Regions from separate parts of the Sphingobacterium sp. UBA3549 genome, predicted to be linked through region 2. Evidence: riboswitches for the same ligand, from Rfam matches in the RefSeq annotation. Region 2 holds a riboswitch; each other region holds the start of a gene.
The links. A riboswitch is a leader RNA that binds a small molecule or an ion and turns the genes downstream of it on or off. The one in region 2 is predicted to bind S-adenosylmethionine.
Positions count from the first base shown of each region.

Region 1: it holds a riboswitch for S-adenosylmethionine, as region 2 does, so the genes downstream of both, metF (methylenetetrahydrofolate reductase [NAD(P)H]) here and B2W36_RS21190 (5-oxoprolinase) in region 2, are expected to answer to the same signal.
Region 3: it holds a riboswitch for S-adenosylmethionine, as region 2 does, so the genes downstream of both, metE (5-methyltetrahydropteroyltriglutamate--homocysteine S-methyltransferase) here and B2W36_RS21190 (5-oxoprolinase) in region 2, are expected to answer to the same signal.

Region 1 covers NZ_DFOE01000037.1:313,895-321,954, forward strand. The annotation lists gene B2W36_RS20145 (UvrD-helicase domain-containing protein) at 1-2,775, opposite strand, end outside; gene B2W36_RS20150 (30S ribosomal protein S16) at 3,140-3,661, shown strand; gene rimM (ribosome maturation factor RimM) at 3,780-4,304, shown strand; gene B2W36_RS20160 (hypothetical protein) at 4,404-5,255, shown strand; SAM riboswitch class I at 5,432-5,534, shown strand; gene metF (methylenetetrahydrofolate reductase [NAD(P)H]) at 5,606-6,562, shown strand; gene B2W36_RS20170 (DUF2723 domain-containing protein) at 6,803-8,060, shown strand, end outside.
Region 2 covers NZ_DFOE01000038.1:6,899-14,958, forward strand. The annotation lists gene B2W36_RS21170 (hypothetical protein) at 1-532, opposite strand, end outside; gene B2W36_RS21175 (hypothetical protein) at 585-914, shown strand; gene B2W36_RS21180 (DKNYY domain-containing protein) at 916-1,794, opposite strand; gene B2W36_RS21185 (hypothetical protein) at 2,124-2,429, shown strand; gene B2W36_RS21190 (5-oxoprolinase) at 2,462-2,725, opposite strand; SAM-I-IV-variant riboswitch at 2,792-2,885, opposite strand; gene B2W36_RS21195 (DUF3050 domain-containing protein) at 3,092-3,862, shown strand; gene B2W36_RS21200 (3-hydroxyacyl-CoA dehydrogenase) at 4,014-4,910, opposite strand; gene B2W36_RS21205 (oleate hydratase) at 4,977-6,917, opposite strand; gene B2W36_RS21210 (helix-turn-helix domain-containing protein) at 7,014-7,910, opposite strand; gene B2W36_RS21215 (GNAT family N-acetyltransferase) at 7,975-8,060, opposite strand, start outside.
Region 3 covers NZ_DFOE01000017.1:184,832-192,891, forward strand. The annotation lists gene B2W36_RS09510 (YbjN domain-containing protein) at 1-361, opposite strand, end outside; gene B2W36_RS09515 (helix-turn-helix domain-containing protein) at 452-1,111, shown strand; gene B2W36_RS09520 (single-stranded DNA-binding protein) at 1,225-1,620, opposite strand; gene B2W36_RS09525 (hypothetical protein) at 1,795-2,160, shown strand; gene B2W36_RS09530 (helix-turn-helix domain-containing protein) at 2,192-2,782, opposite strand; gene B2W36_RS09535 (tetratricopeptide repeat protein) at 3,206-3,733, shown strand; gene metE (5-methyltetrahydropteroyltriglutamate--homocysteine S-methyltransferase) at 3,832-6,144, opposite strand; SAM riboswitch class I at 6,223-6,326, opposite strand; gene B2W36_RS09545 (response regulator transcription factor) at 6,515-7,204, opposite strand; gene B2W36_RS09550 (sensor histidine kinase) at 7,306-8,060, opposite strand, start outside.

The sequences.
Region 1 (8,060 bases), on a different contig from region 2:
GACTTTATTTTCGAGTTTAAACGGGGATTCTGGAGTCTCTAAGACTTGGAAGAGCACATCGCTTATGTATTCGTCTTTCTTATCATAGCCTGTAATCTCTCCTGTCTTTTTGTCGACGGATTCTTTAAAGCACGGAGCAGTAATATAAAGGTGTTCAACGGCGCGGGTTGTTGCCACATAGAACGTATTAAGGGCGTCCATGTAGTTGAATAGCATCTCTTCAAAATATTGTTTGAAGAATATAGATTTGCCGACGGTAGATGTGTATTTGATTGGAATTTTTCCCAATTGAGCAAATGGAGTTTCGGATGTTTCAATCCAAAAATCGCCGTTGATCATGCCGTCGAGATCCCATGAACAAAATGGAATCATGACCACGTCATAAGCCAGCCCTTTTGATTTGTGTATCGTCGTTACCTCAATCGCATTGATTTCTCCATTGGAAGGGAGTACAGCCCGGTTGCCATCTTCTTCCCAGAACTCTAAGAATTGTATAATGCCACGTTCGCCATTCGTGGAAAACGTTGAGATCATATCTTTGAATGCGAGGAGGTAAGGGAGGTGAATATTGTCCGTGGTTGTGAAACCGTAGATTTCGATAAGCTTTTCAATCAAGTGGACCAATGGCTGTTTCTGTGCCATTTCCCAAGAGTCAATTAAGGCTTGAGGTAGAAAATCTTTAAGCTCATGGATGTCATTTGTGGCAAATTTTAACCATGCATTCTGATCAACGGTCGTATTATTCTGTATATGCTGATAGAGATAGACGATCTTTGCTTTATGAATGGTATGTTTCTCCGAATTATAGACTAATGCTTTCAGCGTTTCGATCAGTAGTAAAACGGCATCATTGCTGGCTAGCGACAGCGCATCTCCTGATATGACTTCAAACGTGAGCTGTTGCTGTTTTTTGAAATCCATGAGTTTCTGGATAACCAACTTGGCTTGTGAATTACTACGCACTAAAATACCGATCTGTTGGGGTTGATAGCGTTCGTCGAGTAGCCATTCGCTTATTTTTTGGCATAAATTTACAAGTGATTCTTCGATAACCTGATTTCGTCTGTAGCGTCCATCAGTAACGGGAATGTAGGAGATCTCAATGGAACCTAATTGGTCAAGTTTTCCTTTTTTATGTTCAGGCACCTCCTGTTGGCTGTTTTCATACGCTTTGACAAGCATGCTATCATTGCCTGAGGAAGCCCACCACTGTTTGCCTTCTTCATCCAGGCTTTCGGATACTTTTTCATTTAATACCTGTTGCAAATGTTTTGGAATACTGTTAAATAGGTAATTGTTTAAATGAATAATATTTGGAAGACTTCTAAAATTGGTATCGAGACTTCCGTTTTCGATAAAGGTTGTTTTGCTATCGTTGTCCAAGTGAAAGGCATGGACAATTTGTTGTTCTACCTGTTGGAGTAAAATTCGCCAATCGCCATTCCGCCAGCGATAGATGCTTTGTTTAACATCTCCTACAATCAGGTGTTCGCTGACAGTACCTTTGGCATCTGCCAATGCATTGATCAGTAGCGGACTATAGTTTTTCCATTGAATGCGCGAAGTATCCTGAAATTCGTCAAACAAAAAGTAGTTAAAGCGATTGCCGATTTTCTCCCAGATAAATGTTGGGTCGCTATTTTCATCAAGTCCGAGTTTGTTTAACAGAATCTGAGAATCGGAAATTAACTGGGCACCATTGTCGCGTCGCCACTGTGTCAGTAAATCGCTCATTTCTTTGAGTAAACGCAGGTAATAGAGGTTATTCTGTACCGCTTGATAGGCAATGTAAGCAGATAGGTTGTCGTGTAACTTTTGGAAGGACGCCAAGATAGGGCTGAACGCAGCCATAAGATCATGACGTATATTTTTGTCACTATCCGTAAAAGCATCTTCATTATCGATTAACAGAAGGTATTTTTCTATTATCTTGGCAATTTCAGAAGCGCTGAGTTTTTCCGTCTTTTTGCTGGTTTTGCTAGCTGAGATTATCTTATTGCGCGATTTACCCTTCAGGTCACTTTCAGTGAGGTTGAATTTTTTGAATGTCTCACTAAACGCTTCAATTGTCATGGATAGCGCTTCGGTAAATGCGCTTATCTTCTGTTCAATCTCCTGATTAAGGATATTAAAAACCTCCTTGGGATTTGCTGAGTTGATATAACTATCAAATTCCTGGAAATTTTCAGAAAAAATAAGGCTCGCCAAACTCATTAATTGCTGACGGTAGTTCCAATTTTCATTTTTTGCTATCTTCTTTTCAGCATAAGTTATAATCCAATCGAGTAGATCGGGGCGCTCATCCAGTAATTGATTGAGCATAACTGTCAGCTCATTTTTCACTTTATTGACATTCATTTCAATCTTGTAAGCCGCATCAAGATTAAGTTCATATGTAAACGCGCGGATGACCTTTTGGGAGAAACCATCAATTGTACTTATCGTAAAATGACTATAATCATGTAAGATACGGCGATAAACACGGTGAGCTTTCTCCTGCACAAGATGTGAAGTCCAACCTGGCTGTTGTGCCAGTAATAACTTTCTGAAATCTTCAATTTTAGGGCTAGGATGGCCTGTTGCCAGGCCATGGAGTACCGATAGGATACGTTCCTTCATTTCGGCAGTTGCCTTATTGGTGAATGTCACCGCCAAAATTTCCTTATAGCTATTCTCGTTGGATAGGAGAAGGGTGAGATAATGTAAAGTCAAGCTAAAGGTTTTCCCCGAACCGGCTGAAGCTTTTAATATTTTTAATGGCGCAACGGATTTCATAGAATGAAGGTAGAAAGTAAAAAGTGAATTGGCAAAAATGAGGAAGATTATTTTAATTGAGAAAACAGCCTTAATTTGATTCTAATTTATTAACCAAATTATTGTTTTATGATATATACTGGTGTCGTAATATGAGTAGGTGTTGCCTTCGGGCGAAGCCAACAGCTGTACACATTACTTTAGGTGTTGACGGCAGAGCTGGTGCAATGAGATATGTTCTAAAAGGGGTGTTCAAGGTGTTAAGGATGTCATTTTCAGCGAAGTTTATAAAATTATGTTTATGAATAGAAAAAAATAACTATCTTTGCATCCCCTCTAGTATGAAGCTCGGGGGATATGTTGAATACATAAAATAAATTAAAAAATGGCAACTAAAATCAGATTGCAAAGACACGGTAAAAAAGGACGTCCTTTTTACCACGTAGTCGTAGCGGATTCTCGCGCTCCACGTGACGGTAAATTCATTGAACGTATTGGTTCTTACAACCCAAACACTAATCCAGCAACGATCGTTTTGGATTTTGAAAAAGCTTTGGACTGGATGAACAAAGGTGCTCAACCGACTGACACAGCTCGCGCTATCCTTTCTTACAAAGGTGTTCTTTACAAAAAACACTTGCAAGGTGGTGTGAAAAAAGGTGCTTTTGATGAAGCTGCTGCTGAAGCTAAATTTGCAGCCTGGACTGAAGCTAATGATGCAAGAATCTCTGGTAAAAAAGATGGTTTAGCACAAACTAAAGCTGATGCTAGAAATGCTGCTTTAGCTGCTGAAGCTAAGAAAAAAGAAGAAAAAGCTGCTGCTGTAGCTGCTAAAAATGCTCCTGTAGCGGAAGAAACTCCTGCTGAAGAGACTGAAGCTCCTGCATCAGAAGAAACTGAAGGTTAATTCTTTCATAAAGTATTCGAGAAAGCCGACTCAACCTTGAGCCGGCTTTTTTTGAAACAGCCTATAGGCTATAGTTTGCCATTATCATGTCTTACATCTAATTGCTAAATACGAAAATATGACTATTGATCAAAGCTTTTACATCGGTTATATCAGCAAAACAAGAGGGCTTAAAGGAGAAGTACAGCTATTTTTTGAATTCGAAGAATACGAGAGTTTGGATATGGATGTCGTCTTCGTGGAAGTGAACAAAAAGCTTGTTCCTTATTTTGTTGACGCCATCAAATTTCAAAAGAACAGTACCGCTTATGTGACATTCGAGGATGTGGATCATATTGATAAGGCTCAAATACTTGTACGTAAAAAGCTATATCTTTCCAATGATAAAATGCCGGAGCGTGATCCAGATGATTTTAGATATACGGATTTAATCGGTTTTTTAGTAATTGATGAAAACCATGGTGAACTGGGGAGAATAACAGATGTTCAGGAGTTTCCACAACAATTTGTTGCTACCGTAGATATGGATGGCAAGGAGCTGATGTTCCCACTTTCGGACGATTTGATCTTAGGTATTGATGGCGAAGAGGAGATTATTGAAGTTGAATTGCCAGAAGGCTTAGTGGATCTGTATAAAGAATAAGTATATCCTTAGGCTTATATAAATGAATAGCCTTTCATAGACTATCGCAGTAATTTATTATATTGGCATATATTATTTTGCCATAATTATTAATTGATTTTGAAATCGTTATTACTCCTGCTATTCCTATTTTCACTGTCTTCTTGTGCTTTCTTTGGAAAGAAAAAGGAGTTTCCTGAAGGTAATTATCAGATGATATTGGGCTATTCGAATGAGCAATATCATAAACTTAAGAGAGAATCTCCCCAGAATGTGGAGGCAAATACCTATGGGAATGATCCTACTTTATATCGGTCCTTTCTCTCACTCCATAATAAAGACCGCTTTGTCTTGGCGCTCGACGATATATTACTCTTCGGAAAGTATAGATTCAATGGTGACAGATTAGAGTTGACCGACGAGAAAAAAGGTAGCATCGCATTGGATATTGTTAAGGTAAAAAAAGATTTTATTCAGCTAAGAGGTGATTTTTCACAGTTTAACTCAGCGCGTGTACCTACTACCGAAAGACTTTATCTCAACTTTGCCTTAGATAAAACCCCTATACGCGAGACACCAAGCAAATTTGACAGTCAAGTGAATTTGTGGCGGAATGCTCCCGTAAGAGCAGAAAGTGAAAAGGAGGTCAAGGCGAGGGCATTGAATTTTGTTGATTATTCCATCGCTTACTTTCAACATATATCAAGTTCTGGTACACATCACGATTATCGAATGGATGGTGTTGAATCGCCAATTATTTATGCTGAGAACGGTATTGTGCTCAAGGCGTGGACAGATGTGCCGGAATCTTGGAAAGAGTTGTTTTACAATGAACAAGATGCATTGATCGCCTATCGCTATTTATTTGATGGCTTTAAATATGCATCGAAAGAGGAATACCACGTAACAGGACTTTTATTAATCACATTTTATCTCAAAAATCTACGGAATTCCCTGGCAGCGCATCTTTAGCCAATGATTCTCGATCCTTACTTTCGCCTGTTTTTTTAACATTTTTTGGTGGTGCATACATTTCTTTTGTTGCGTGTAAGCAGAGCCCAAAGGTCTTATTGCCCTATTTTCGGTGCCATTTTAGTCTTTTCGAAAAAATATTTTTGTCTTTTGATTTTTTAAAACGATATTAGCAACGCTTATAGAGAAAGGCCGAGGGAATAGACCCGTTGAAGCCTTAGCAACCTGTATTGTTCAAGGTGCTAAATTCTACCCTACTCCATGTGGGAAAGATAAGTTACATGAAGATAAACGATTCCTCGACGTGTGCGTTTCGATATAAGCCAACCAAACTAAAAAACAGTTTTTTAATGAAGATTATCGATCATATCCAGAATGCCAAAGGAAAAACATTATTTTCTTTTGAGCTATTGCCACCGGCGAAAGGGCAGGGCATCCAAAGTATTTTTAAAACCATGGATGAACTGATGGAGTTTAAACCTCCTTTTATCGACGTAACTTACCACCGGGAAGATTATATCTATAAAGAGCATGCAAGTGGATTACTGGAACGCGTTTCCTATCGCAAACGTCCTGGGACAGTGGCGATATGTGCAGCAATCATGAATAAATATAAAGTTGATGCTGTGCCCCATTTGATATGTGGTGGTTTTACTAAGGAGGAAACCGAAAATGCACTGATCGATTTGAACTTCCTGGGTATAGATAATGTCTTAGTATTGCGCGGAGATGCACGTAAGGGCGATGCTGATTTTATTCCGACGGATGGTGGACATGCTTTTGCAACAGACCTATTGGAACAGGTTGCTGATATGAATAAAGGAAAGTATCTGCATGAGGATATTGTCACATCGGAAAAGACTGATTTTTGCATCGGTGTAGCAGGTTACCCCGAAAAACACTTTGAATCGCCAAATTTTAATACTGACTTTAAATATCTGAAACAAAAAGTCGATATGGGGGCGGAATTTATTGTAACTCAAATGTTCTTTAATGTCGAAAAATATAAGGAATTTGTTACTAAATGTAGAGATAATGGAATACATGTGCCTATTATTCCAGGATTAAAGCCACTGACAACTAAAAAGCAGCTCGTGACCTTACCACGAATATTTCATCTCGATATTCCAGAAGAACTGAGCGATGCTGTTTCGGAATGTAAAACGAATGCCGACGTCAGACAAGTCGGAGAAGAGTGGTTAGTACAACAATGTCAGGAGCTGATCAAGTTTGGTGCTCCGGTTTTACATTTCTATACGATGAGTAATCCGGGTCCAACAAAGAAAATTGTAGAAAAACTAGCCTAACTCATAAAAATACCCGCGAAAGGGAGCTGATAAGCTCCCTTTTTCATTGTTAAGATATCCTATAATTGACCTTATAGCCGAGTCGTCGTGTTGGTAACGGAGTCATTTGCGTGCGTGCAAGTGTCAGTGTGTTTATTGTCAGGTACTTGTGTTAAATAGTGTTAATTAACATATTGGAATCAGGATAACTTTTTAACTTAAAGTCCTAAAAAGGATTTTAATAGAAGACCAATTGACCTTATGACGTACAACAGAATAAATTCTCTACTGGGTTTTGCTTGCGGACTCATTGCCACATGTGTATACATTGCTACCGTGGAAAAGACGGTAAGCTGGTGGGATTGTGGTGAATTCATTGCCTGTGCTTACAAGCTGGAAGTAGCACACCAACCTGGGGCACCATTGTTTCTTCTGATTCAGAATGTATTTTCAAACTTGGCTTTGGGTAATGCAGGTAAAATCGCCTATTGGATGAATATCGGATCGGCAATTTGCAGCGGGCTTACGGTTACATTTTTATTTTGGACGATAACAGCAATTGCCAAGAAGATACTCCGCGAAGACAAATACGCACCTTTATCCAACTGCTTGCAGATCTTCGGCGCAGGAATTGTTGGTGCAATGGCATTTAGTTTCAGCGATTCATTTTGGTATTCGGCCGTAGAATCCGAAGTTTATGCGATGTCGTCCTTGTGTACAGCAGTTGTGTTTTGGGGGATATTAAAATGGGAAGCTCGTGCTGATGAAGAAGGTAGTGATCGTTGGCTGGTATTTATCGGTTTTGTTATGGGGCTTTCTATTGGAGTCCATTTATTGAATCTTTTGGCTATCCCAGCGATAGCGATGGTGGTCTATTTCAGAAAAGCAACTCAGGTGAGTGCGAAAGGTACCTTAAAAGCGTTTGTAGTAGGTGTACTGATCCTGGGAGCCGTTTTGTGGGGTATTATTCAATGGTTGGTTGGCCTGGCTGCTAAAGTTGACCTTGTATTTGTAAACTCACTTGGAATGGGATTTGGTTCCGGAATTTTCTTCTCGTGCTCATTGCTGGTAGGATTGATAGTTTGCGGTTTGTATTATTCGTATACAAAGCGCAAATACACGCTCAACACCGCTTTGTTAGTTTTTTGTTTTGTTTTATTTGGATACAGTTCCTACACCATGGTCATGATCCGGGGAAAAGCAAATCCATCCTTGAATAATAATGCGCCGGATAATGTATTTTCTTTTTTGGGATATTTGAGCCGGGAACAATATGTCCGGGAGCCATTGCTCAAAGGCCCGTATTATGATTCGCAAGTGGTTGGTGTAAAGAGTAAGACAGGCTATCGGAAAGATCAATCGGCGTATGTACCCTTTACACAGATAGACAAATATCAATTTGATAAGGAAACCTTTTTCCCGCGTATCTACAGCCAAGATGGAAACCATCAAGCCTATTATAGAAGTTACCTCAATTTGAAAGAGGGAGAGCAACCACAATTCTCCGACAATTTTAAAT
Region 2 (8,060 bases):
TATAAAAAGTGTGAGAACCATCTGAATTCACTTCATATCCAAATTTTCTATTTCCGCTGACTGGATGATCATGATATTTGGGGTCATTGATGGTAGTAAAGGTCCATTCTGTAGGTGAGCTGTCCGATACAATTACAGATCCGTTATCTGGCCCCGGAATATCTATACCTATAATTGCACCTGTGGGATTTGAAGAATTCCATAAATAAGTGTCATTCACAGTATAATAATTATATGGTTCAAATATTGAAAGATTGTTATTTACAAACTGATTTAAATTTAATCTTATATATTCTAAAAATGCAGATGGCGTCATCCTTGTTCCGTTTAAAACAGGTAATTGGTCAACGCGTATCGAGAAATCATCCATATTGACGACGGAGCTATAAGCATTATTGATCGACTGGATCCTTGCTTTAATAGGTCCATTTAACCCCGGCACGATATGAGGTGTAGCGAGTAACTCATCTAATTTATTGAAGACATCATTATTTGGAACAAAATCAGCAATTTCTACCCATTTTTCAACCATCGGAAAGGAGTCCTTTCAGATCGGTAATAAAGAAGAGTTTACTTACCGACGTATGGCCATCCAAGCAGCACGGCATCGCTTGCAAAAAGCTGCAGCATTTGATAAAGGTGGGCGTGGTCGTAAGCGGAAAATGAAAAGCTTGGAGCACTTCAACGAAAAGGAGAAAAATTATGTAGACACCAAGCTCCATCTCTATAGCCGCCGGTTAATTGAACTTTGTGTGAAAGCACAGGCAGGTACCCCCTTGTTGGTCAACCAATCCAATAAGGAGGAAATTGCCAAAGGCGATAAATTTCTGTTGCGCAACTGGGGCTACTACGGTCTTATTGAAAAAATTAAATACAAAGCTAAAATGGTCGGGATCAACATTATTATCGAGTAGATCAATCCAATTTTTTCCCTTTATAAAACTTGCTCCATGCATCCCCGGCATAGCCGTTATCCAAATATTCAAAGGTGGAAGCACTCGCCCCCTTCAGCTCCTGGCCGCGATAGAAAACCGTCCAGGAGTCTTTCGCATACCCTCCTCTAAGTGCTGTAAAGGTAGATGCCGAAGCGCCGTTAACTTTTATTCCTTGATAGTAAACTGCCCAGGCGTCTTTGGCATAGCCATCACCCAAATATTCAAACGTTGAAGCAGAAGCCCCTTCCACTTTCTGATTTTTATAGAAAACAGACCAATTGTCCTTGGAATATTGACCGCCAAGAGGCTGTGTGGTAGGACCAGCAAATCTCTCGTTCTTTTCGCCCCGATAATAGCTTGACCAATTATCTTTTGCATAACCCCGACCGAGGTTTTCAAAGCTGGAGGAGTTGGCTCCTGCAATTTCTTTGCCCAAATAGTAGACTTTCCATGCGTCTTTGCTGTAACCATTTCCCAGCGTCTTGAAGGAAGACGCTGTCACATTCGATAAGGATCTGCCATAAAAATAGATCTTCCAGGCATCACTAGCGTAACCGTCACCCAGTGACTGAAAAGTAGAAGGACTTGCATCGGCTACAGCTGCCCCCCGAAAATAGACTTTCCAGGTGTCTTTTGCATAACCATCACCTAAAAACTGAAAAGAACCGGCATTGGCATTGACAATTTCTTTACCACGATAATAGATACGTGATCCGATTTTGCTGTAACCATCACCCCGATGTTCCTGAAAGAAAAAAGTAGCAAAATTGGCATGCGCTACTTTAGCACAAATAGCCTGTGTGGCAGTAGTCAACAAAAGAAGAACGAGCATGGTTTTAAATGGGACTTTTGACATCATATAGGGCATCGGGTTAAATTTGAAAGCAAATGATCATATGTTACTCTTGTTAATGAGACCCAATAATCACAATAAAGTTTAGTCATCAATTAATTATTTATTTCTTGGAACTGATGCGATTGAAAATAGAAGGTCATTATTTCGCATGCTTATGTCTTCAACTAAATTCCAACCGTTTAAGCGCTCAGGCTGCGGTGATAAAGATAACAGTTTTTATGAAATTGTCGACTCCGACGCAAAAGCGATTGTACTGTCAGATCTTTGTCAATACGCAAGGTAAAAATCGGGAATATTTGGTCGAGTAGTATTTTTTTTATATATTGCTGGTTATGAGTTTTAAAGAAAAATTAGAGAACTGGCGCACGTCAATCAATCGCGCCGGTAGTGGTGAGGAATTGTATATTTTGCTTTTGAACTACAAAAAGTTTATCAACAAAAATTGGATGGACGATTTTGGCGATCCGGGTAACTGGAAATCGGAATTAAATCAGGTCATCAGCAAAGTAAGAAAGAAAGTGGATGTGGCAGAAATTCAAAATTGCGACGATCTCTCGTCCTACAAAGACGACGCTCGGCAAACAGCCCATTCGCTCAATCATACATTAAGATATCACCACTCATTGACAAAAGAGTAGGCTAGGCCTACTCTTTTTTTGTTTATAGGGCTTTACTGTAAAGGAATCAAAACATTTTGTTCCAGACGGACAGGCACCTGCTTCACCGACGTAAAGCCGTCTTCCTTGGAAATAATATTAGAAAGATCAAGCCCCCTTTTGGAGAATGTACTGATCAAAGCTGTTCTGAAGGTAGCTTTCGATGATCCCCAGCCTTGTCCTAAAATGGTGTCGTTGTTGAGCTGGATCAGTTCATCTGTTGAATAATAACTGAATTTTTCCAGTAAGTGTTGGTAAAGATTTGTTGTTGTAGCCATACAATTTAAAAATTTAAAGGATTAAACCATAAACTGTATCCAGATTACTTTGGGAAAATAACCGTTGTGTAACGTTTATTTTGGTCGAAACCCGTATTAATTTACCACCGCGGTGCCTTCACTCGGTTGGTATTGCATCATGCAATTCTGAATACTCTACAAAGATAGTAGATTATTTTTTATAACAAAACTTTTTTTGTCTTTACTGCTATTAAACGCTGATAATCGAAAACAGCAGCAAAACAAGCTGGTCGCTTTGACTTTAATTTGGGTATAAAGCGGTTAACTGATTGGGAAATTTATCATGTTACTGTAATCTCATCGAAAATACTTTAAAAAGCAGAGAGAACACAATACTTTTGCGGCATGAATAGAATTGCGGAAATTAACGAATACATTGCTACCGAACGCGAAGTATTATTGCAACACCCTTTATACCGTAAAATCAAAACGATCAAAAATTTACGTTCTTTTACCGAAGGGCATGTGTATGCTGTATGGGATTTTATGTCTTTATTAAAAGCTTTACAGATCAAATTAACCTGTACCACACTTCCATGGTTCGCCAGTGAACATCCTTCAACGCGCTATTTGATTAATGAAATTGTATTGGCAGAGGAGTCGGATGAATATATCGATGGACGTCGATTAAGCCATTTTGAGATGTATCTCGACGCAATGTCTGCTATGGGAGCCGACCTCCATTTGATCAATAAATTTATTGCCAATGCCAAAAAATCGGATAATATATTCGATGCTATAGCATTGACAACATTGGACAGGCGAATCAAAGATTTTCTGAATTTTACATTCGAAGTAATAGCTGAGGGTGAAGTGCATAAAATTGCGGCGGCATTTACCTTTGGACGTGAAGACCTCATTCCCGGAATGTTTACCTCTATTTTAGAAGAAATTAAAGCGAATTTCCCTACAGCCAATTTAGACAGTTTTATTTATTATTTTCAACGCCATATTGATTTAGATGGCGACGAACACGGTCCATTGGCGATGCAGATGATAACAGATCTTGCGAAGGACGATGAGGTTAAATGGACGGAAATGAAGGAGATTAGTAAAGTTGCGCTGCAAAAAAGAATTCAACTGTGGAATGCAATTGAAGATTCCTTATATGGATAATACGTTAAGCAGATCTTTGAGAACGGCCTTTCAGAATCATGATCTGAAAGGCCGTTCTATGTAGATTATAACAAGTCTTTATTTATCCGTTATCTTGTAAGATCGCGCACGAGCTGTTTATTGAAATCGCGTTCTTTCGAAAGCCAGTCCATTACTTCAAAAAGTCTGGCGATTGATAGGCTGGATTGGGATAGGTATAGAACCCTTCCCCGGTAGCGACGCCTAATTTGTTCTTGTCTATGAAATGTTCTTTAAGATAGGCTACAGTTTTGATCTTTATGGGATCATTGGCTGCCTCGGCACTCATTTTGTTGATATTATAGGCAGTTGTGATGCCAACGATATCGAGTATGCCAAAGGGGCCCGTTGGCGCTCCCGTGGCAACCATCCAAGTCTTGTCGATTGTTTGGGCATCGGCTACTTCGTTGACCAAAAGATCCGTTGCTGCCGATAGTAGCGGAACAAGTAAGGAGTTTACAATATAGCCAGGCTGCTCCTTATGCAGTGGCAGTGCAACCATCCCAATGGATTTTGAAAAGTTGACCACCTGCTCAAATACTGTTTTGTCTGTGCCTGGATGGCCCATAATTTCTGCTGTATTGTGCTTCCAGATCTCATTGGCAAAGTGTAAGGCCAAGAACTGTTTGGGGCGGCCGGTCTCCTCAGCAAACTGACTTGGTAGCAGCGTTGAGGAGTTTGTCGCAAAGATGGTTTTTGCAGGAGCGACCTTTGCCAGCTCGTTATAGAAACTAATTTTAATCGCCGGATTTTCGGGAATTGCTTCGATCAGAAAATCTGCGTTCGCTACTGCCGAAGTGAGGTTTGAATCGTAACTGAGTCTGTCGAAGGTTGAAGCCAATTGTTCTTGACTGGCATGAAGATCATGTGCGAAGGCCTTCGCCATAAGATCAAATTTAGCTTTCGCTTTGTCAAGTACCTCATCGTTGATATCATAAACGGTGACATCGTAGCCATGAAAAGCAGCTTGGAAAGCAATTTGATAACCTAAAACTCCGCTGCCTGCTATCGTAATATTTTTAAAGTCCATGATGTTATTATTTTTTTTCAATTCGTAAAAACATACGCCGCGAAACCATGGCGCATGCTGTGATCCTTATCCTTTAATTCCTTTTAACCAATCTTTGAATTTGCTGATCTGTTCTGTGAGAAAGGATTCCTGCTCTTCCTCGTCCGCGGAACCAAGCGGTAGGATATGTTCAAAATAAGTGCCTTTCAATAGTTTACGCAGTAAACCTTCTCCTATAAACGGTTTGTCGTCATTTAACGTTTTGGCCGCTTTTAAGAGATGACGGATGTCGTATTGAAGGGGATTGATATCTGGAACCTGTTTATTTAAGTTTAAAAGTTCATATACGGCAATCCGTGCTGTACGTACTGAGCTTTCCATGGTAAAAACCACATCGTTATTAGTTTCGACAAACTGACCGACCAAGCCAAGATTTTTGCAGCCTTCAGGGACAACTCTTGGACGGTCACCCTTTGCTCTAGGCATAAACATAGACGTAATGTAGGGCATAAACGCCGTACGCACAATGGTATTTGTGATAACATCGTCCAGTTGCTCAATAATTCCCAGATGGTAACATAACTCGGCTAGAATTTCATCTCCCGTACATTGGGGCATTGGCTTTTTAATGTAATTTCCTTCTTTATCCATAAATAAGGCATATACCCACAAGACAAGAACATCATCCGGTTGGCCAGGGAAGTGTGGCTGTCTATTACAGGTGAAACTCATCAGCCAATCGGAATCGGTAATGGTGATGATACCGCCAGTAACTGTTTTGCCGGAATAAGGGTCGTTGACGGAATATTCTTTTAGTTTTTCGACTAAAGCCGAAGGCTTACAAGTCAGCGTTGCAGACTCCCATGCTGATTTTTCGATTTTACTACAGAACTTTTCGGGTCTACCAAATATGGTCGATTTGGCAGCAAGGTTTTTCCAGAGCTTCCAGCCTGCACTCTGACCGCTGCTGCTGTTGTCGATACCGATAATCGGTGCGTTTTTGTTATCTCCATAAAAGGTGTCTTCGGTCATTGATCCGGTGGTAACAATGACGAAATCGTCTTTTCCAATTGGAATTTTCACCGCTTTACCATCTTGTTCTGTGATAAGCGCCTCCACGACTTTTCCTTCGGTATTGCTTTGGATATCGAGGTCTTTGACCAGCACATTAAACTGAATGTTTACGCCTTTGCTTTGGAGTACTTTGCGCAATGGGGTTACAAAAGTATCGTATTGATTGTATTTAGGGAATACCAATGACGAAAGGTCGTTCAGTCCATCGATCGCATGTAAAAAACGATGCATGTACAATTTCAGCTCAAGTAAACTATGCCAGTTTTCGAAAGCGAACATGGTACGCCAGAAGGTCCAGAAATTGCTGGATAAAAATGATTCGCTGAAGTAGTCTTCGATGGTTAAGTCATCTAAGTCTTCTTTATTTTTGAGCAGCAGGCGAATGATGGCCAGCTGATCCATTTTGCTCAATTCAAATTTACTGAAATCTTTTATTTTACCCAATTTATGAATGAGCCTGGCTTTCGAGTAATTGGGATCATTATCATTGATCAAACGGTACTCGTCCAAAACACTATACGGGGCAGGCATCTCCAATGCAGGGATATCCTGAAACATGTCCCAAAGATTTTCATAGGTCATATCCATTTCCCTGCCACCGCGGATGATATAACCATCGGCTGCGTTGCCAGCACCATCTAACGAGCCACCTTCCACATGGAGCTGTTCAAGAAAGGTGATGTTCTCCGCAGGAATATGTCCGTCACGGATAAAATAATAAGCCGCGGACATCCCTGCGATACCACTTCCGACGATGTAGATTTTACTGTCTTTATATGATTTTGGGGGAATGCCTTTATTGCGCTGATAATTACCGATCTGATCAGAAAAGGGCATCGATTTTTTTGGTGTATTACGTTGAACCTCTTTGCTCGAATCAGGTTCATGATTAACGTTTTTATATTCGGCAGATGCATTCAATACGTTGTCGAATTTGGAGGTGATTTCTTTCATGATACGTATGGTTTTTAATCCTTGACTAAAGTTACCGATACCATCTGAAACATTTGTGCCCTCAAATTCGCTATTGTTCTACCGAATTTCCGATTCCTACATATTTTGTTGCTTTCGGTATTCAGACGGCGATAAGGTGGAGTATTTTTTGAAAAAGCGACCGAATGCCGAAATGGAATGGAAGCCGATTTCATACGAAATTTGTGAAATTGTTTTTTCGGGGTTCCCCAGCAGCACATAGGCTTCTTTAAGTACATACTCGTCAATAATTTCATGCGGCGTTTTACCAGAGGCTCTCTTTACAACATGAATAAGGTATTTGTTTGAAATAAACAACTTATCGGCATAATACTGTACTTCTTTGTATCGACTTCCATAGCGTTGAACTAAGTTCGTAAACTTATAGAACAGATGATTTGTTTCTTGGGTACTGTCTGCAGGAATTTGTTGTTCGGTAGCCAATTCGTCGGCGATTTCCAATAATAAATTAAAGATGATTGTCCGAATGATGTCTGCTGTAAAACGTGTCGTCCGTAACGTAACATCATTAAAGTAGTCTATTAATTTGATTAATTTGTCAATGAGATTATCATTAGCGCTGACTATAGTAAAAGTCGAGTTCTTAAAAAATCCCAGTTGCTCAATAAAAAATGGATTGACAATATGTTTAAGAAGAAATGCTTTGTCAAAGAAAATAAGCTTCATTCTAAAGTTAGGACTGACCTGTGAAAATCGGATAATTGTTGTCGGTGCGGATACGAGAATCTTATGCTTTGAGAAATGGTATTCCTGATTATCGATTTCAATATTGATATCCCCTTCGGTACAGATACAGATCGCATAAAAGTCGATACGAAAAGCATTACTGGGGTATTCAAAAATCGGATTGCCAGAAGAAATGTAATAGGGGCGATGACAATTTACGCCAAAGAATGATAAGGTATCCTGAAGGCTTTCGTGTGCTTTACAGTTTGTTTTTACCTTAAGCTTCATGGATTTTTTGTTTGACTCGGGCATGGGCTGAAAAGATTGTTTCTAATAAACGAATGGGCTTTGTTTATTTGATTGCGGTTCGTTTGAGGATCAGTTTTTCGGTCGCAATAGCGTCTTCGATCCCGACGAAAAAACTCTTGAATCCGAATT
Region 3 (8,060 bases), on a different contig from region 2:
TATAATATTCACTCATTAAAAGACTCAGCGAATTGATGGCAGCATCAAATTCATTCTGGTCGAGATTGTGTATTTGTAATGTATATCGAAATATAACTTTGGTACCGTCTTCTGTCAATGCAAAACCGCCGTGGATAATATCTCTATTTTTTATCAATAATGATTTGAACATATCGATGTTCTCATTGCTTATGGTAAAAAGGTATTGCTCAAAAATAACGATGGGTTGTGCAACGCCTACGATGAGGTTACGAATTCCATCATCTTCATTTTCGATGACAAAAACCCCCTCTTTTTTATCCTTATGAGTAATGGTATAACCAATATTGGCGATATAATTTTCAATTTTTGAGAAGTACATAATCAAGTTTTTTATATATTGCACATATTCTTTGCATAAAGATAATAAAATGCAAAAATATTTTGCAAAAATAATTCAATTTTTTTTAAAATGAGTCACGTAGGAAACAATATTAAGAAATTAAGAAAAGTGAAAGGAATGAGCCAACAGGCTTTCGGGGATGTTTTTAATCTTACTAGAGGGAATATTTCTTCTTACGAAGAAATGCGTGCAGAGCCGAAAATTGAAATTGTTCTAAAAATTGCAAATTATTTTGGCATTCCTGTGCAACACCTCATTGAAAGGAATCTTTCTGTCAATGAAATTCTCAATTTCAATGATTATTTTCAGGCTAATGTACCGGTGATCGGGAATAAGCGGTTTTTGCAAATCCCTTTTTTGGAGAGGGAAGCTGTTCTCGAAGCGAGCGCTCATTTTTCAAAATTCAACGAACTTCCGGTAATTGAATTTCCTGTGCAAAGCCGGAATAGATGTATAGCTATTGAGTTTTCGGATGCTATTCCCGCGCCAAGTGATTTCATAGTGAACTCGCATGTAATTTTGTTTTTCGAAGAGGTCGATATCGAATGTTTGCATACCCTGGACAACGCTTTTGGTTTATACTTCTCCGCTCAGGAATTTTTTATTGGGAAATATAGTTTAGCGGATAAGGAAATTAATCTGGTTCTAAATGCTTGGAAGAAAGTTGATTTTATATTGACTGAGAAAGAATATTTTTGGAAGTTATATGGTAAATATGAGCGTATCTGATGAGGGCAAGTCTTCAGTGGCTAAGGGTGTGTTTACCCTTTAAAAACAAATGTATCAGCAATGGATATGCAGTTTAAGGTAGGACTAATATCTTGTCCTACCTTTTTCTTTTATTAGAAGGGGAGATCATCTTCACTTTCATCTTCAAGGGTAGGAGGTTCTTGTTTATCGCTGTTAGGGTCTGATAAAACCATGAAACTATCCACTTTAATTTCAGTGACATATTGTTTTACTCCTTCTGCGTTCTCATAGTTGCGATAGGTGAGCTTACCTTCAACCATCAGCTTCGTTCCGCGTTGACATTTCTTTTCTATGGTCGTATTTTGATTTCCCCATACTACGAGTGTATGCCACTGGACTTCCTCGACCCATTCTCCGGCTTTGTTCTTAAATAGATCATTGGTGGCGAGACGTAATATGGAATAATTTGTACCTGTGGAAGTTGTTTTGATGATCGGGTCATTTCCAAGATGACCTACTAACTGTACTTTGTTACGTAATGTACTCATGTGTCTAATTTTTAAATGTTTTCAATAATTCTTATTTTAGTTGATGTTCATTGGCTTTTGACACCGAATGATCTAGAGCAAAGATGAGAAGGGACATACATCTTATTCGTCTGTTTACCATTTGTATTCGACTGTAGTCGATTGTAACCGTTTGTTGTCGTTTAGTAATTTTCTATGAGTTCTGTTGAGAGAGTTTGCCTTGAATGTGGCAAGGGTATACGTGGCCGTTCTGACAAGCGATTTTGTGATGATGCTTGTCGGAATGCCTATAATAATAAATTAAATAGCGACCAAACCAATTTGGTGCGTAACGTGAATAATATCCTGCGAAAAAATCGCCGTATATTGTTAGATACCTTGAACGGGGAGGGGATGGTCAAAATACAGCGTGAAAAGTTAAAACAATTGGGGTTTGATTTTAAATTCCATACTCATATTTTTTCCAACAACAAAGGTCAAACTTACCAGTTTATTTATGAAACAGGCTATCTGTTGCTTGAGAAAGATTGGGTGTTAATCGTTCAAAAGAAGCCGCTGTGATTTTGACTGCAATAGATTCATTTGTATTGGTTTAGTTTGCAGAACTGAACTTGGCCTTTCTTATTGCGATATAATTAGAAATAGTAAACGTTAGAATCAAGATATAATAGCATACCGGGATGAGTAAAATATAGGCACTATTGAAGATATTGCTTAAAAAAGACGGTAGTGCAATCTTAAAAAAATCTGCAATAATGATATAGCCTATGAAACTTCCTAGAAAAAATAGTCCAACAGCATGTATTACAATTATTCTTTTTAGGTGCTTACTGTATAAAGCGTCTTTGTTTTGTTTCGTATAGCCCATAATTGCTGGGACCAATAACCCTAATAATGGATTGATCAGAAAGGTAAGCGATGCTAAATATAAAGCTTTAATACTTCCTGTTTGATTGTTGTCGATACTGATTTGATTTATATTTGGCATAATGAGTTGTTCTAGAGGTATTTCCAAAATTTGACTAATTTGTTTGAGACTAAATCCACTGATTTCTTCAGTGCCTTTTTCTATGCGTTGCACCGTTCTTAGCGATACACCTGCTTGATCGGCGAGTTCCTGTTGCGTTAATCCCTTACGTTTTCTTGATAGTTTGATGAATTGATTAGCTGATTGATTTTCCATAGTCCAAATATGAGGAAATAGTCGTTAAATTTTAGCGAAATTGATGCGACAATAATGCGCCAATAGCACCTTGTAGGATTTAAGCGATTAATAATCACAAGTTTTTGGGAATTTGGTAAATATTTTGAATCTTTGTAATTCAATAGATTAATTAATAAAAACGGAAGAATATGTTTGCTATATTAGAAAATCCCGCTTCGTCCACAGAGAAGATTCTCGGGAATATTCTTCAGAATACGGCCCTTTCCTAATCTTCTTTCTTAATACGTTAAATAACCTACGTTGCTATTGGCTAAAACTTGGCGCTCTAAATAGTAGTCCATTTTTCCAATGTGCTTAGCTTATTATGGAATTTTAAAAATCCAGTTACTTTCAAGTGTTATTATGAAAGCTGGATATGAATGTTATGTTTTAGAAAATTTTATGAATTCAGTAAATAAATATGTCCTTCAGGCGCTGGATAACTATCCTATATATTTGGAGGAGACCATGGAGTCCTTATCCTATGCACTGTCTTATGATGAGTCCAATACAATGGCGCTGTGTTTGATGGGAAGAGTTCACGCCGAGCAGTTGTTTGATTATGAGCAGGCAAAAAGGTACTTCCAGGAAGCTTTGGCGCATAATGTGCAGGCAGTGGAAGTATATCCTTATTTTATTCAGACATTGATTGATATGGGAGAATATGAAGCTGCAAAAAAGACGATTAAATTTGCTTTGACACTTCCGGCGATGCCCTTGGCAGGGATCTGGATAAAGAAAGCACTTCTATTTGAAAAAATGAGAAAATACAAAAAGGCGTTGAAGGCGTTAAAGATGGCGAAACTTGAAAATGTTGATCTTGATTTTTCGTCAAGCCTGAAGTCTATTGAGGATCGGATTAAGGGGAAACAGGAAATTAGTAAAGGAAGTGGGAAAAATAGTAAGAAAGAAGGTAATACTGTTCGTTAATAGGATCACGATCTGGATACAATTTTAGATTAATATGAGTACAATAAAAAAGCCCTAGGTGAAATTTCACCCAGGGCTTTATCAATATAGTTTAAGAATTATTCTGCTCTTAAGATTTTGGCAGCTTCTACCATAGACTCTAAAGCTGCTTTGGTCTCTGGCCAAGCACGGGTCTTCAATCCGCAGTCAGGATTAACCCAAAGTTGTTCTGCCGGCACTACTGCTTTTGCTTTACGCAATAGATCTACCATCTCGTCTTTGCTGGGTACACGTGGAGAGTGAATATCATAAACACCTGGACCAATATCATTTGGATATTTAAAGTCTCCAGCGAAAGCATTCAATAATTTCATTTGAGAACGTGAAGTCTCGATCGTGATAACGTCAGCGTCCATTGCAGCGATATCTTCGATTACATTATTGAATTCTGAATAACACATGTGTGTGTGGATTTGTGTATCGTCTTCTACATTTGAAGAAGAAACACGGAAAGCACGTACTGCCCAGTTCAAGTAATCTTTTTGATCAGCTTTACGTAAAGGTAATCCTTCCCGGATAGCTGGTTCATCAATTTGGATGATTTTGATACCTGCTTTTTCCAAGGCTTGTACTTCATCCAAGATGGCCAATGCAATTTGGTAAGTCGTTGTTGAACGCGGTTGATCGTTACGAACAAAAGACCATTGTAAGATTGTTACAGGACCTGTTAACATACCTTTCACCGGACGGTTTGTCAATGATTGTGCGTAAGATGACCAACGTACAGTCATATCTTCTGGACGGTAGACATCACCATAGATAATTGGAGGTTTAACACAGCGAGAACCGTAAGACTGAACCCAGCCGTTTTGTGTGAAAGCGTATCCGGCTAATTGTTCACCGAAGTATTCCACCATGTCATTACGCTCGAATTCCCCATGTACCAAAACATCGATGTCCAATTGCTCTTGAAGGCGGATGGTGTTTTCAGTTTCTTCTGCGATTGCTTTATCGTATTCCGCTTGTGTAATAGCACCTTTTTTCAAATCTGCTCTCCATTTACGAACATCTTTTGTTTGTGGAAAAGAACCTATCGTTGTGGTAGGGAATGCCGGCAAGTTAAATTTCGCTTGTTGCGCTGCTTTACGGTCTGCAAATGCTGAAGTACGTTTTGCATCGTCATCAGTGATATTGCTTGTACGTGTTTTAACTTCAGGTTTGTGAATTAATGGAGAAGTGCGACGGCTTTCAGCAGCAGCTTTGTTCGCTTCAAAACGTTTCGCTGTTTCCGCATCAACTTCGCCTTCTGCCAGTACAGCTAAGTCTTTTACTTCAGCTAATTTTTGTTTGGCAAAGGCTAACCAATTTTTTACTTCAGCAGGTAATGATTGTTCATTATGCTCATTATCTAGGTCAAAAGGAACATGCAATAAAGATGAAGAAGGAGCCACCCAAACGCGGTCTTTTCCTAATGCATCAACTGCTTGCTTGATTTTAACCAATGACTTTTCGTAATCGTTTTTCCAGATGTTACGGCCTTCAACAATACCTAAAGATAATGTCAATGAAGCGGGAACTTTAGCTAAAACGGTATCCAGTTGGTTTTCACCACGGACAAGATCCAAATGTAAAGCATGAATAGGCAAATTAACCGCGATATCTTCGTTATCTTTTAACGCTTCGAAATAAGTGGTAGCGATTAATTTGATGTTTTTTGCTGCAGCAGCTAATTTTTCAAAAGTAGGCTGATATAGCGCTTTTACTTTAGCATCTAAATCCAATGCTAAGAAAGGTTCGTCAATCTGAACATATTGCGCACCAGCTTCAGCTAGTTTAGACAATATTTGCTCATATACAGGGACAAGTTTATCCAATAAATCGATCCTGTCGAAGCCAGCTTCTTTTTCTTTACCGATCAATAGGTAAGTGATCGGACCAAGTAAAACTGGTTTAGTATCAATGCCCAATGATTTTGCCTCGTTGTATTCATTTAAGAATTTTTCAGAAGTCAATTTGAATTCTTGATCTTTTGTGAATTCTGGTACCATGTAGTGGTAGTTTGTGTCCAACCACTTGGTCATTTCCATTGCAGTTACGTCAATTCCTTCTTGTTGGAAACCGCGGGCCATTGCAAAATATAGATCTAAGCTGTAATTGTTGTCTACTTTATTCAATAAAGAATGGTAACGAGCAGGAATTGCACCAACAGTGAGGGTTAAATCCAATACTTGATCGTAAAAAGAGAAATCATTGGAAGGAATCAAATCTATTCCAGCATCTTTTTGTGTTTTCCAATTGCCTTCACGAATTTTTTTTGCTGTGTCCAATAATTCCTCAACAGAAGATTTTTTAGCCCAATAGGCCTCATTGGCTTTTTTCAATTCGCGGAACGCGCCCACACGAGGGTAACCTAAATTGTTAGTCAATAACATAATGAATGTTTTTAATATTTCTTTTTCAACTATATTTCTTGCTAGAGAGAGAAGGACACACTAGAATTCGGTGACTTCGGCTTATCATTCCCTTATCAAATAGGGTAGAATTTAGCACCTTGTCAAGGGACAGGTTGCTAAGGCTTCATCGGGTCTATTCCCTCTGCCTTTCTCTATAAGCGACGCTAAGTTAGCACATTTCTTTTTGAAATGCAAATTTTTTATAAAAGTGCGTCTATTTTTTATATTCTACTAAGAATGAAATTGTTTTGTTCTTTTATTTTCATCCATGAATTTGTGTATGTCATGCACCAATACGCTGTGCAGCATAAAAAAGGGGAATGACTGTATTTCTCATTCCCCCTTTTTTTTAGCTTACCAAAAGTTTGTAACCTTTTCCGTGCACGTTGACAATCTCCACTTTACTATCCTCTTTCAGGTATTTTCGAAGTTTACTGAGAAAGACATCCATACTTCTACCAGTAAAATAGTTGTCATCATGCCATATTTTTAATAAAGCCTCCTCTCTTGTCAATACATCATTTTTCTTTAGGCAGAGCAGGCGTAATAGTTCAGCTTCTTTAGTCGATAGTTTCTGCATCTGCCCTTTATAGGAAATCTGCTGACTTGTGTAATCAAAGAAATAATCGCCAATTTCAAATTTGTCTGCAACTACCTCTTCTTCTTTATCCCGAACACTGCGTTTTAGCAGGGCATTGATGCGAAGTAACAATTCCTCAACCCGAAACGGCTTGGTGATATAATCATCTCCTCCAAGTTCAAAAGCTTCAGTTTTATCTTCCATCATACCTTTCGCTGTGGCAAAGATTATTGGAACAGTATTGTTTGTTTTTCTGATTTCACGTCCAACAGAGAAGCCGTCTTTCTTAGGCATCATGACATCGAAGATGCAGAGGTCATAGTTATTTTTCTTGAATTGGGATATTGCTTCATCACCATCTGTACATAGTGTGACGTCAAATTTTCCCTTTAATTCGAGATAGTCTTTTAAAAGATCCCCCAAATTAGGATCGTCTTCTGCTAATAATATCTTTTGCATAATGAATACTTTAATTTTAACGAATTCCCTTGATGCTGATAAATCAGCTTCCTCTACCTTTGAAATTCTTTTACAGAGGAAATATACAAAAAAGGAACCTTTTATTTTTTTGTAGGCAAAATTACTTCAAAGGTCGTGCCCTTATCTTTTTCGCTTTTAACCGTAATTTTTCCGTTCAGTCTCCTCAGAATATCTTGTACATAACTTAGACCAAGACCAAATCCTTTTACATTGTGGACATTGCCTGTCGGTATCCGGTAAAATTGGTCAAAAATCTTTTGAAGGTGATCTCGGCTCATACCGATACCGTTGTCAGCTATAGTGACCACAATACTATCCCCGACGTTTTTTGATTGTATACTCACATGTAGATCACCTTTATTGTATTTAATTGCATTATCCAATAGGTTATAAAATACGTTTGAGAAATGCAGTTCGTCGCCAACGACGACATCTTTCGTGGCTGCCAGATCAATAGTGAATTTTCCGCCAATATTTTGCATTCTCAGTTGCATACTGTCCGTAACAGCAGAAACAAGATCGTTAATATGAACATCTACCTGATCTAGTTTTAAGGTTTCTTTTTCTAATCGTGCTAAATCAAGTACACGTTCGATGTGATTTCCTAATCTAACGTTCTCGTCGTAGATGATATTGGCTAATTTTTGAACGCGTTTATGGTCGGCATTGATATCGGGATCCTTAAGCGATTCACTAGCAATCATGATAGTCGCAACTGGCGTCTTAAACTCATGTGTCATATTATTGATAAAATCTGTTTTCATCTCCGAAACTTTCTTTTGTCTAAAGATGATAATCAGCGTGTATGCAAAACATCCCACCAATAAAAAAAGTA